DNA from 4 places in the Streptomyces erythrochromogenes genome. Region 1 is predicted to be linked to each of the others. Evidence: riboswitches for the same ligand, from Rfam matches in the RefSeq annotation. Region 1 holds a riboswitch; each other region holds the start of a gene.
The links. A riboswitch is a leader RNA that binds a small molecule or an ion and turns the genes downstream of it on or off. The one in region 1 is predicted to bind cobalamin.
Positions count from the first base shown of each region.

Region 2: it holds a riboswitch for cobalamin, as region 1 does, so the genes downstream of both, cobN (cobaltochelatase subunit CobN) here and OHA91_RS03040 (ABC transporter substrate-binding protein) in region 1, are expected to answer to the same signal.
Region 3: it holds a riboswitch for cobalamin, as region 1 does, so the genes downstream of both, metE (5-methyltetrahydropteroyltriglutamate--homocysteine S-methyltransferase) here and OHA91_RS03040 (ABC transporter substrate-binding protein) in region 1, are expected to answer to the same signal.
Region 4: it holds a riboswitch for cobalamin, as region 1 does, so the genes downstream of both, OHA91_RS13455 (ribonucleoside-diphosphate reductase subunit alpha) here and OHA91_RS03040 (ABC transporter substrate-binding protein) in region 1, are expected to answer to the same signal.

Region 1 covers NZ_CP108036.1:636,805-638,977, forward strand. Annotated here, with positions in the region: gene OHA91_RS03035 (FecCD family ABC transporter permease) at 1-248, opposite strand, end outside; gene OHA91_RS03040 (ABC transporter substrate-binding protein) at 212-1,207, opposite strand; cobalamin riboswitch at 1,249-1,389, opposite strand; gene OHA91_RS03045 (GNAT family N-acetyltransferase) at 1,420-1,914, opposite strand; gene OHA91_RS03050 (CGNR zinc finger domain-containing protein) at 2,009-2,173, shown strand, end outside.
Region 2 covers NZ_CP108036.1:1,959,700-1,961,872, forward strand. Annotated here, with positions in the region: gene OHA91_RS09045 (cobalamin biosynthesis protein CobG) at 1-730, opposite strand, end outside; cobalamin riboswitch at 1,100-1,227, shown strand; gene cobN (cobaltochelatase subunit CobN) at 1,268-2,173, shown strand, end outside.
Region 3 covers NZ_CP108036.1:6,929,892-6,932,064, forward strand. Annotated here, with positions in the region: partial or broken gene OHA91_RS31805 (DNRLRE domain-containing protein) at 1-422, opposite strand, end outside; cobalamin riboswitch at 748-973, shown strand; gene metE (5-methyltetrahydropteroyltriglutamate--homocysteine S-methyltransferase) at 1,157-2,173, shown strand, end outside.
Region 4 covers NZ_CP108036.1:3,034,774-3,036,946, reverse strand. Annotated here, with positions in the region: gene OHA91_RS13455 (ribonucleoside-diphosphate reductase subunit alpha) at 1-1,102, opposite strand, end outside; cobalamin riboswitch at 1,237-1,358, opposite strand; gene OHA91_RS13450 (GNAT family N-acetyltransferase) at 1,410-1,907, opposite strand; gene OHA91_RS13445 (CstA-like transporter-associated (seleno)protein) at 2,073-2,173, opposite strand, start outside.

The sequences.
Region 1 (2,173 bases):
CCGACGACGGCGCCGAGGAGGATCCGCGGCATCCGCACGTCCCACACGATGGAGGCGAAGGCGCCGGTGGGCCGGTTCCCCGACAGGCCGCCGACGACGATTCCGAGGACGCGGTCGGGGGCGATCCGTACGGGCCCCAGCGCCAGGCCCGCGATCGCCGAGACGGCGAGCGCGGCGGCGAGGACGGCGAGGACCGCTCCGGTGCGGAGCCTCACGCGGGGTTCGGGTGGAGCTGGCTCCCCAGCGATTCCACCGCGTCCGCCACGCGGACGCCGAGGACGGCGGAGGAGAGCGGCAGCACGACGAACCGCCGGTTCTTGACGGCGGGCACCTCGGCGAGCGCCGGGTCGTTCAACAGGCGCTGCTTCTTGGCCTCGACGGTGGTGCCGCCGTAGTCGTAGATGAGGACGACCTCGGGCTTGCGCTCGATGACCTTCTCCCAGGCGACGTCGCCGAAGGTGTCCTTGAGGTCGGCGAAGACGTTGGTGCCGCCGGCGAGGGAGATGATCTCGTTGCCCACGCCGTTGCCTCCGGAGGTGGAGGCGGTGGCCTCGCCGGAGTCGTAGGCGAAGACGGTCGGCCGGGGCCGGTCCTTGACGCGGGCGGTCACGGCGTCGATGCGGCGCTGCTCGTCCTCGATGAGCTTCGCGCCGCGGTCGGGTACGCCGAAGGTCCGCGCGACCTCGGTGATCTCGGTCTTGAGCTGGTCGAGGCCGACCTTCCCCTCGGTGCAGTACTCCACGTTGAGGCGGGAGTTGATGCCGGACTTGGCGAGGCCCTCGCGGTCGCGGCCCTGCGCCTTGTCGAAGGCGCTGGCGTATCCGCCGTAGACGAAGTCAGGGTCGGCGCCGAGCAGGATCTCCTTGGAGGGGTACTCCTCGGCCAGCACCTTGATCTTGTCGTAGGCGGGCTTGTAGGCGGGCAGCACGGCGTCGTCGAGGTAGGCGGTGCCGGCGATCCGGTCGCCCAGGCCGAGGGCGAGCATGAGCTCGGTGGCGTGCTGGTTCATGGTGACCGCTCGCCGGGGCGGGGCCTGATAGGTGTTGCTCACACCGCAGTTGGTGAGGGCGTACGGGAAGCCGGGCGCGGCGGCGGCGTCGCCCGCGGCCCCGTCCTGCCCTGCGCCGGTTGAACCGGCGCAGGCGGTCAGGGATATCAGGAGCGCGACGGGGGTGAACGCGCGCAGGGCGGCGCGGGAACGCGACATGGCGGGGCCTCTCCGGGGGATCCGCGTCCCCTGGTCGACGTGAAGGAGCAGAGGCGGTGCGTCAGTGTCTGACTCCCGGTGTCCCGTGCGGGGACGTCCGGTCACAGTGGCGGGACCGCACCGGAATCGCACCGGTTTCCTGTCCTGCACCGCCTGGTTGTGCGCCCCAGTCTGCCAGAACGCGCACGTGGGGTGGGGCGGGGGCCCGTCCGTCATGGGCGGGGGGCGGGCTCCGGGGTGGTGATCAGGTCCATCCCGGGGTACCGGGCGGCGGCGAAGCCGGCGGCGCGGTACACGGATGCGCCCGCTGAGCTGGCGTGCAACTGGACGAAGTGGACGCCGAGTCCGTTCAGCCAGTCCACCAGCCCGGTGACGATCCGTCCGGCGTGGCCCTGCCCGCGGGCCGCCGCCTCCGTGACCATGCCGTCGATGTACCCGCGCCGTCCGTCGGGCCAGCGGGGGCCGGGCAGGTGGTACGTCACCCAGGCCATGCCGGCGGCCCGCAGGGGCTCGCCCGGCCCGCCGCCGACGACCAGGCAGGTGCAGTCGGGCCGGCTGTCCGAGACCCGGTCGGCGAACCAGCCGCGGGCGATGTCCCGCCAGGGCGCGTCGGCCGGGCCGGGATCGACGCCGAGCGCGTCGAGCGCCGCCGCGCGGAGCCGGATCAGTTCGGGTATGTCGGCGCGGGTCGCCGTACGGGGCTGCATGCTTCACGTCCTCCTGGAGGGATTCCCAACTGGCTGCATCCAGCACGGACTTTAAGTCCGACTAACGGAGAATCGCAAGATTTACCATTGCCGCATGGACATCCCAACTCCGGCGGCGGGCGAGGAGCTCTCCACCTCGCTCGCGCTCGTGAACACGCGCTTCCGGCTGCCCGGAGGGCCCTACGAAGGACTCGCACACCCGTCCGCCGCGCGGGCCTGGCTGACGGGCCACGGGCTCGCGCCCGCGGGGCCGACGCTC
Region 2 (2,173 bases), 1.3 Mb from region 1:
CCACTTCGGGGGTGCGGGCCGCGTCGATGCCGGCGGCGGTCAGGCGGGCGGTGAACTCCGCGTCGTCCAGGGCGTGTCCGGCGGGCAGTTCGGCCAGGCGCCAGGCGCGGGTACCGGCCGCGTCCGCGGCATCGAGGAAGTACTCGGCGGCGAGCAGCGCGGCACGCGGGGCGTCCTGTGCGGCGACGGCCACGGCCCCGGCGGCCGCACCGAGGCGTACCAGCGCCCGGCCGCCGGGCCTCCCGAGGACGGTGACGTCGGGTTCCAGGGCGGCCACGTCCCCGCGCCCGTCGTCGAGGGCGAACAGGAAGCGGCCGGACAGGGCGGTGACGCGGGCGTTCGCGCACAGCAGCCGGTCCAGCTCGCGGACCCAGGGCAGTACGTCCTGCGAGGTCGGGGTGGCCACGATGTTGCGTACGCGTTCGTGGCCTGGCGCGGGCAGCAGCCCGGCCGCGTCCAGCAGCGCGGCGAGTCCGGCGCCGCAGCCGTCGGCGAGGCCGCGCAGCTGCACGTTGCCGCGGGAGGTGAGCTCCAGGTGCCCGTCGCCGAACCGGTCGGCGGCCGACGCGAGGAGCGAGGCCTGGTGCGCGGTCAGCGCCCCGCCGGGGATCCGGACGCGTGCGAGGTGCCCGTCGTCCGCCGCGTGGAGCCGGAGCGCGCCGGGGCAGGCGTCATCGCGGTCCCGTATGACGGGTTCGTCCCGCGATACGGCGGAAGGGGGCTGGGGCATGGCGGCGAGCATACCCACGTTTCCCCTCACCGGAACTGTGTCCGCCGCCACTCTCCGTCACCCGGCGCGCTCCGGGCACCGCCGGAAATCCCAGCCCTGCCAGGGGGTACCACCCAGCGGTGGCCGGGGGAGTTTGGGGCGCGGGGGTCCGGGGGCAGAGCCCCTGCAACGGATCCGCACCCGACACAACCAGCCCGCCCCACCGACCAAGCCACGGCCGAGCCCCCCGCAGCAGCACCACACCCGACACAACCAGCCCGCCCCACCGACCAAGCCACGGCCGAGCCCCCCGCAGGGGCACCGCACACGACCACGGCCCCGCCCACCCCGGCACGGACCACCCGCCCCTAAGATGACCTTCCGGCGGCCCACACGGTCCGCCGTCGCCGAGGACGGCGACATGGGAGGAAGCCCGGTGCGAATCCGGCGCGGTCCCGCCACTGTGAACCCGGCCGAGCCATGGGGCCGGGTGAGTCAGGAACTCCCGCTGTCCTCACTGCCCGGGGCGCGGAAACCCCGAGGAAGGCCTGCCGCCGCATGATCCTGCTGCTGTCGACGTCCGACACCGATCTGCTCAGCGCTCGCGCAGCGAACACGGCGGACGCCCCCGTCCCGTACCGGTTCGCGAACCCCTCCCGCCTTCCCCTCGACGACCTCCCCGGCCTCCTCGACGGGGCCGACCTGGTCGTCGTACGCCTCCTCGGCGGCCTGCGGGCCTGGCAGGACGGCCTGGACCTGCTGCTGGCCCCCGGCCAGACCCGCCCGGTCGTGGTCCTGACCGGCGAACAGGCTCCGGACGCCCAGCTGATGGAGGCCTCCACGGTTCCGATCGGCATCGCGGCCGAGGCGCACGCCTACCTCGCGCACGGCGGCCCGGCCAACCTCGAACAGCTGGCCCGGTTCCTCTCCGACACCGTCCTGCTCACCGGCCACGGCTTCGAGCCGCCCGCCGCCGCCCCCACCTGGGGCCCCCTGGAGCGCACCGCGCAGCGCACGGACGGCCCCGAGGTCGCCGTGCTCTACTACCGCGCCCACCAGATGAGCGGCAACACCGGCTTCGTGCACACGCTCTGCGAGGCCATCGAGGCCCACGGCGCCCGGCCGGTCCCCCTCTTCGTCTCCTCCCTGCGCAGCCCGGAGCCGGAGCTCGTCGCGGCCCTGGGTTCCGCGGACGCGGTCGTCACCACCGTCCTCGCGGCGGGCGGCACCAAGCCCGCCACCGCCTCGGCGGGCGGCGACGACGAGTCCTGGGACGCGGGCGCGCTCGCCGGCCTCGGCGTGCCGATCCTCCAGGCCCTGTGCCTGACGGGCTCCCGCGCCGCCTGGGAGGAGAACGACGAGGGCCTCTCCCCGCTGGACGCCGCGACGCAGGTCGCCGTGCCCGAGTTCGACGGCCGGCTGATCACCGTCCCGTTCTCCTTCAAGGAGCTCGACGAGGACGGC
Region 3 (2,173 bases), 6.3 Mb from region 1:
TCGCCCAGGGTGACGAGGTCGGTGCTGATGTAGTCGATGGCCGGGGCGGCCTTGGGCGCGGCCTTGGCCATGCGCGGGATGCTGCCCGGTGCCAGCTTCAGGCCTTGCGGGTGGGCCTTCGACACCACGGTCCCGCCGGGGCCGTGGCCCAGGGTCACGTCGACGGCGCGCCAGCCGCGTGCCTGCTGGTCGTAGAACCGGACCGGCCCGGCGGCCACTTCGGTCGTCAGGGTGCCGTTCGGGTTCACCCACGTGGTGGACGTCTCGGACCGCTCCGAGACGGCTTCCACGCGGTGGCCGGACGTGCGCGCGGCCACGCGGGCCCGCGCGAGGTTGAGTTCTTCGGTCACCGTGCCGGGCTTGGCCCCGGCTGCCGGGGCCGCGTCGGCCGGGTGCGAGCTCTGGAGCAGGGTGGCGGTCACGATGAGTGCCGCTCCGCCCGCTATCCAGTGGGTGGTCCCCCAGGGCCCTCTCCCACGGCGTCTTGCCGCGGAGAAACGAGTAGCCATACTTCCTCGGTCTTTCTGCGAGTACCTGATGATCAAGGTACGAGGGGAGCAACGTAGCGCTCTGACCAGGCAGTTCGTTCCCGGAAACGGACATGGGGGACACAAATCACGACCCAGTGATCCAAATCACGCCACGGCTGGTTCTGGCTCCTGCCTCGGCGGTCCCCCCTCGGCCCCGTGCGTCTCACGCCACCATCCGGATGTTGGACAACTCCACCCGTTGCCGGAGAAGGGCATCTACTCTGGCCGGGCAGCTGGTTCGCCCCGTCCGCCAGGCGGGATGCGTCGTAAGAGGGAACCCGGTGGGAATCCGGGACTGCCCCGCAGCGGTGAGCGGGAACGACCGCCGTCATACGCACTGGGACCGGACAACGGTCCTGGGAAGCGACGGCCAGTAGGTGCCCGCCGGGAGACCGGCAGGCGTGCCCGCGAGTCCGAAGACCTGCCCGTTGCCCGTGTGCGACCCGTCGTGCGCGGAAACCCCGGTGACCTCGTGGGCGGGTCGGCGACACATCAGGCGGGCGACCGCGGGCGCGTACGCACAGGTACGCACTCCCGTAACCGGTCGAGGTCCGTCCGATACGTCATCCCTTCGCGCTCCCGACCCTCACCGGGTCCACAGGAGACAGCTCGCGAAGGAGAGTTCCGTGACCAGCAAGACTCCCGCCACCGCCGTACGGGCCGGTGCGGCCACCGTGTACGGCTACCCCCGGCAGGGGCAGAACCGGGAACTGAAGAAGGCCGTCGAGGGCTACTGGAAGGGCCGGGTCGGCGCCGACGCCCTCCGGGAGACGGCCCGCGACCTGCGCCGGGCCAACTGGGGGCAGCTGGCCGACGCCGGCATCACCGAGGTACCCACCGGCGACTTCTCGTACTACGACCACGTGCTGGACACCAGCGTCATGGTCGGCGCCGTCCCCGCACGCCACCGCGCCGCCGTCGAAGCGGACGCCCTGGACGGCTACTTCGCCATGGCGCGCGGCACCCAGGAGGTGGCACCGCTCGAAATGACCAAGTGGTTCGACACCAACTACCACTACCTGGTGCCGGAACTCGGCCCGGACACCGTCTTCACCGCCGACTCCTCCCGGCAGGTCGCGCAGTTCGAGGAGGCCCGCGCGCTCGGCCACACCGCCCGCCCGGTGCTGGTCGGGCCGGTGACGTACCTGCTGCTGGCCAAGCCCGCCCCCGGAGTGGCGGCCGGCTTCGACCCCCTCGCCCTCCTCGACCGCCTGCTCCCCGTGTACGCACGGGTCCTCGCCGACCTGCGCGCGGCCGGGGCGGAGTGGGTGCAGCTGGACGAGCCCGCCCTGGTGCAGGACCGCACCCCGGCCGAGCTGAACGCCGTCGCCCGCGCGTACCGCGAGCTCGGCGCCGCGGCCGACCGGCCGAAGCTGCTCGTGGCCTCCTACTTCGACCGGCTCGGCGAGGCCCTGGCCGTGCTGGCCAAGGCCCCCGTGGACGGGCTCGCCCTGGACTTCACCGGCGCGGCCGCCGCGAACCTCGACGACCTCGCCGCCGTCGGCGGCCTGCCCGGCAAGCGCCTGGTCGCCGGCGTCGTCAACGGCCGCAACATCTGGATCAACGACTTCGAGAAGTCCCTCGCCACGCTCGGCACCCTCCTCGGCCTGGCCGGCAGCGTCGACGTGGCCGCCTCCTGCTCG
Region 4 (2,173 bases), 2.4 Mb from region 1:
GCTCGGGCACGTCGGCCGGGGAGAACAGCGACCACTCGGCGTCGGCGTTCACGCGGCGCATGAACTCGTCCGGCACCCAGTGGGCGAGGTTCAGGTTGTGGGTGCGGCGCTGGTCCTCACCGGTGTTGTCGCGGAGCTCCAGGAACTCCTCGATGTCCGCGTGCCAGGTCTCCAGGTAGACCGCGGCGGCGCCCTTGCGGCGGCCGCCCTGGTTCACGGCGGCGACGGAGGCGTCGAGCGTCTTCAGGAACGGCACGATGCCGTTGGAGTGGCCGTTGGTGCCGCGGATCAGCGAACCGCGGGCGCGGATGCGGGAGTACGACAGGCCGATGCCGCCCGCGTGCTTCGACAGGCGCGCGACCTGGTGGTAGCGGTCGTAGATCGAGTCGAGCTCGTCCAGCGGGGAGTCCAGCAGGTAGCAGGAGGACATCTGCGGGTGCCGGGTGCCGGAGTTGAAGAGCGTGGGGGAGGAGGGCAGGTAGTCGAGGCGGCTCATCAGCCGGTACAGCGAGGCCACCTCCTCGACGGCCTGGACGCTCTCGTCCGCGGCGAGGCCGCAGGCCACGCGCAGCATGAAGAACTGCGGGGTCTCGATGACCTGACGGGTGATCGGGTGGCGCAGCAGGTAGCGGCTGTGCAGGGTGCGCAGGCCGAAGAAGCCGAAGCGGTCGTCGGCGCCCTCGGCGAGGGTGTGCTCGACCAGCGCGTCCAGGCGGCTCGCGTGCGTGCGCACGAACTCGGCGGTGCGGTCGGCGATGAGGCCCTCGCGGTGGCCGACCTCGACGGAGGCGGAGAACGAGGTGGAGCCCTGGCTCGCGGCCTCGTCGCGCACGGCCAGCGTCAGCAGGCGGGCGGCGAGCTTCGAGTACGCGGGGTCCTCGGAGATGAGCCCGGCGGCGGACTCGGTGGCCAGCCCGCGCAGTTCGGCCTCGTCGGCGGCGGAGCTGCGGCCGCGGAGCGCGGCGGCAGCGACGCGGCCGGGGTCGGTGTCGGGGAGGTCCGCCGTAAGTTCGGTGAGGGTACGCAGCAGCGTGGCCCCCGGGCCCTCGGTGTTGTCGCCAGAAACGGACTCGGCGCGCGGTGCGGAAGGCGCGATGGTCACGGCGGGAGCTCTCCCTCGCTCGGCCCGGTCATCGGCGGCGGGCGCGGGCGCATGCGGGCGTGGCAGGAGGGCACACCGCACGGCGTCCACCGGCCCAACCGCGAGGCCCGGACGTGTCGGCACCCGGGTCGGTCGATCCGGGCGCGCTGTCGGCAGGTCATCGGACTTGGTGTCCGGATGCCGGACACTTCATACCGTTGCGGGACAGTTCCGGATTCACACCGGATTCCCCTGCGGCGACAGCAGGCATGAGCATACATGTGGGGGGGCGCCGATGCGCGACCCCCCACATGTTGTGTCGGCGTGGCTACAGCTTGAGTCGATACGTGAGCAGTGTCAGGCCCTCGATGGGCGCCCAGTCCCGCTCCGGAGTGCGTACGAAGCCCAGGCGCGCGTAGATCCGGTGGGCCCCGGCCATGCTCCGCTGGGTGGAGAGGACGACGCCCGTGACGCCCTCGACGGCCCGCGCACGCTCGATGCACGCCCGCACCAGGGCCTCGCCGGCGCCCTGGCCGCGGGCCGCGTGGGCCACCGCCAGCATCCGGAACTCGGCCTCGTCCGGGCCGGCGATGTCGGCGAGCGGGCTGCCGGGTGCGGCGAAGGTCACCCCGCCGAGCACCTGCCCGTCGCGCTCGGCGACGAGCACCTCGGCCAGTGCGGCCCGCCCGGCCACGTCGCGGAGCACGTTGAGGTAGGCGTTGTCCTCGTTGAAGTCCAGGTGCCCGTCGGCGAGGTAGGCCTGCGCCGTGATCTCGCCCAGCGTCTCGTAGTCGGCGGGCACCGCCGTTCTGATCACCATGTCCATGCGGTCGAGTGTGCAGGACGGGTGTCGGGGCCCGGCGCCGTCGTCGGGGGCAGCACCGCCCCGACCCCGTCGGCCGCACCCTTCAGACCGAGCCCCTCGAGGACGGGGTGCGCTGAGGACGCCGAAGGGCCCCGCCGCGTCGTGCGGCGGGGCCCTTCGCATGTGTCAGCAGCAGCGGAAGCCCTCGCGGGGGTCCGCCTCGCGGGCGTCCGTGCGGGCGCGTTCGAAGGCGCGGCGGGTGAGGACCTCCGCGTCCGGGTCGTGGG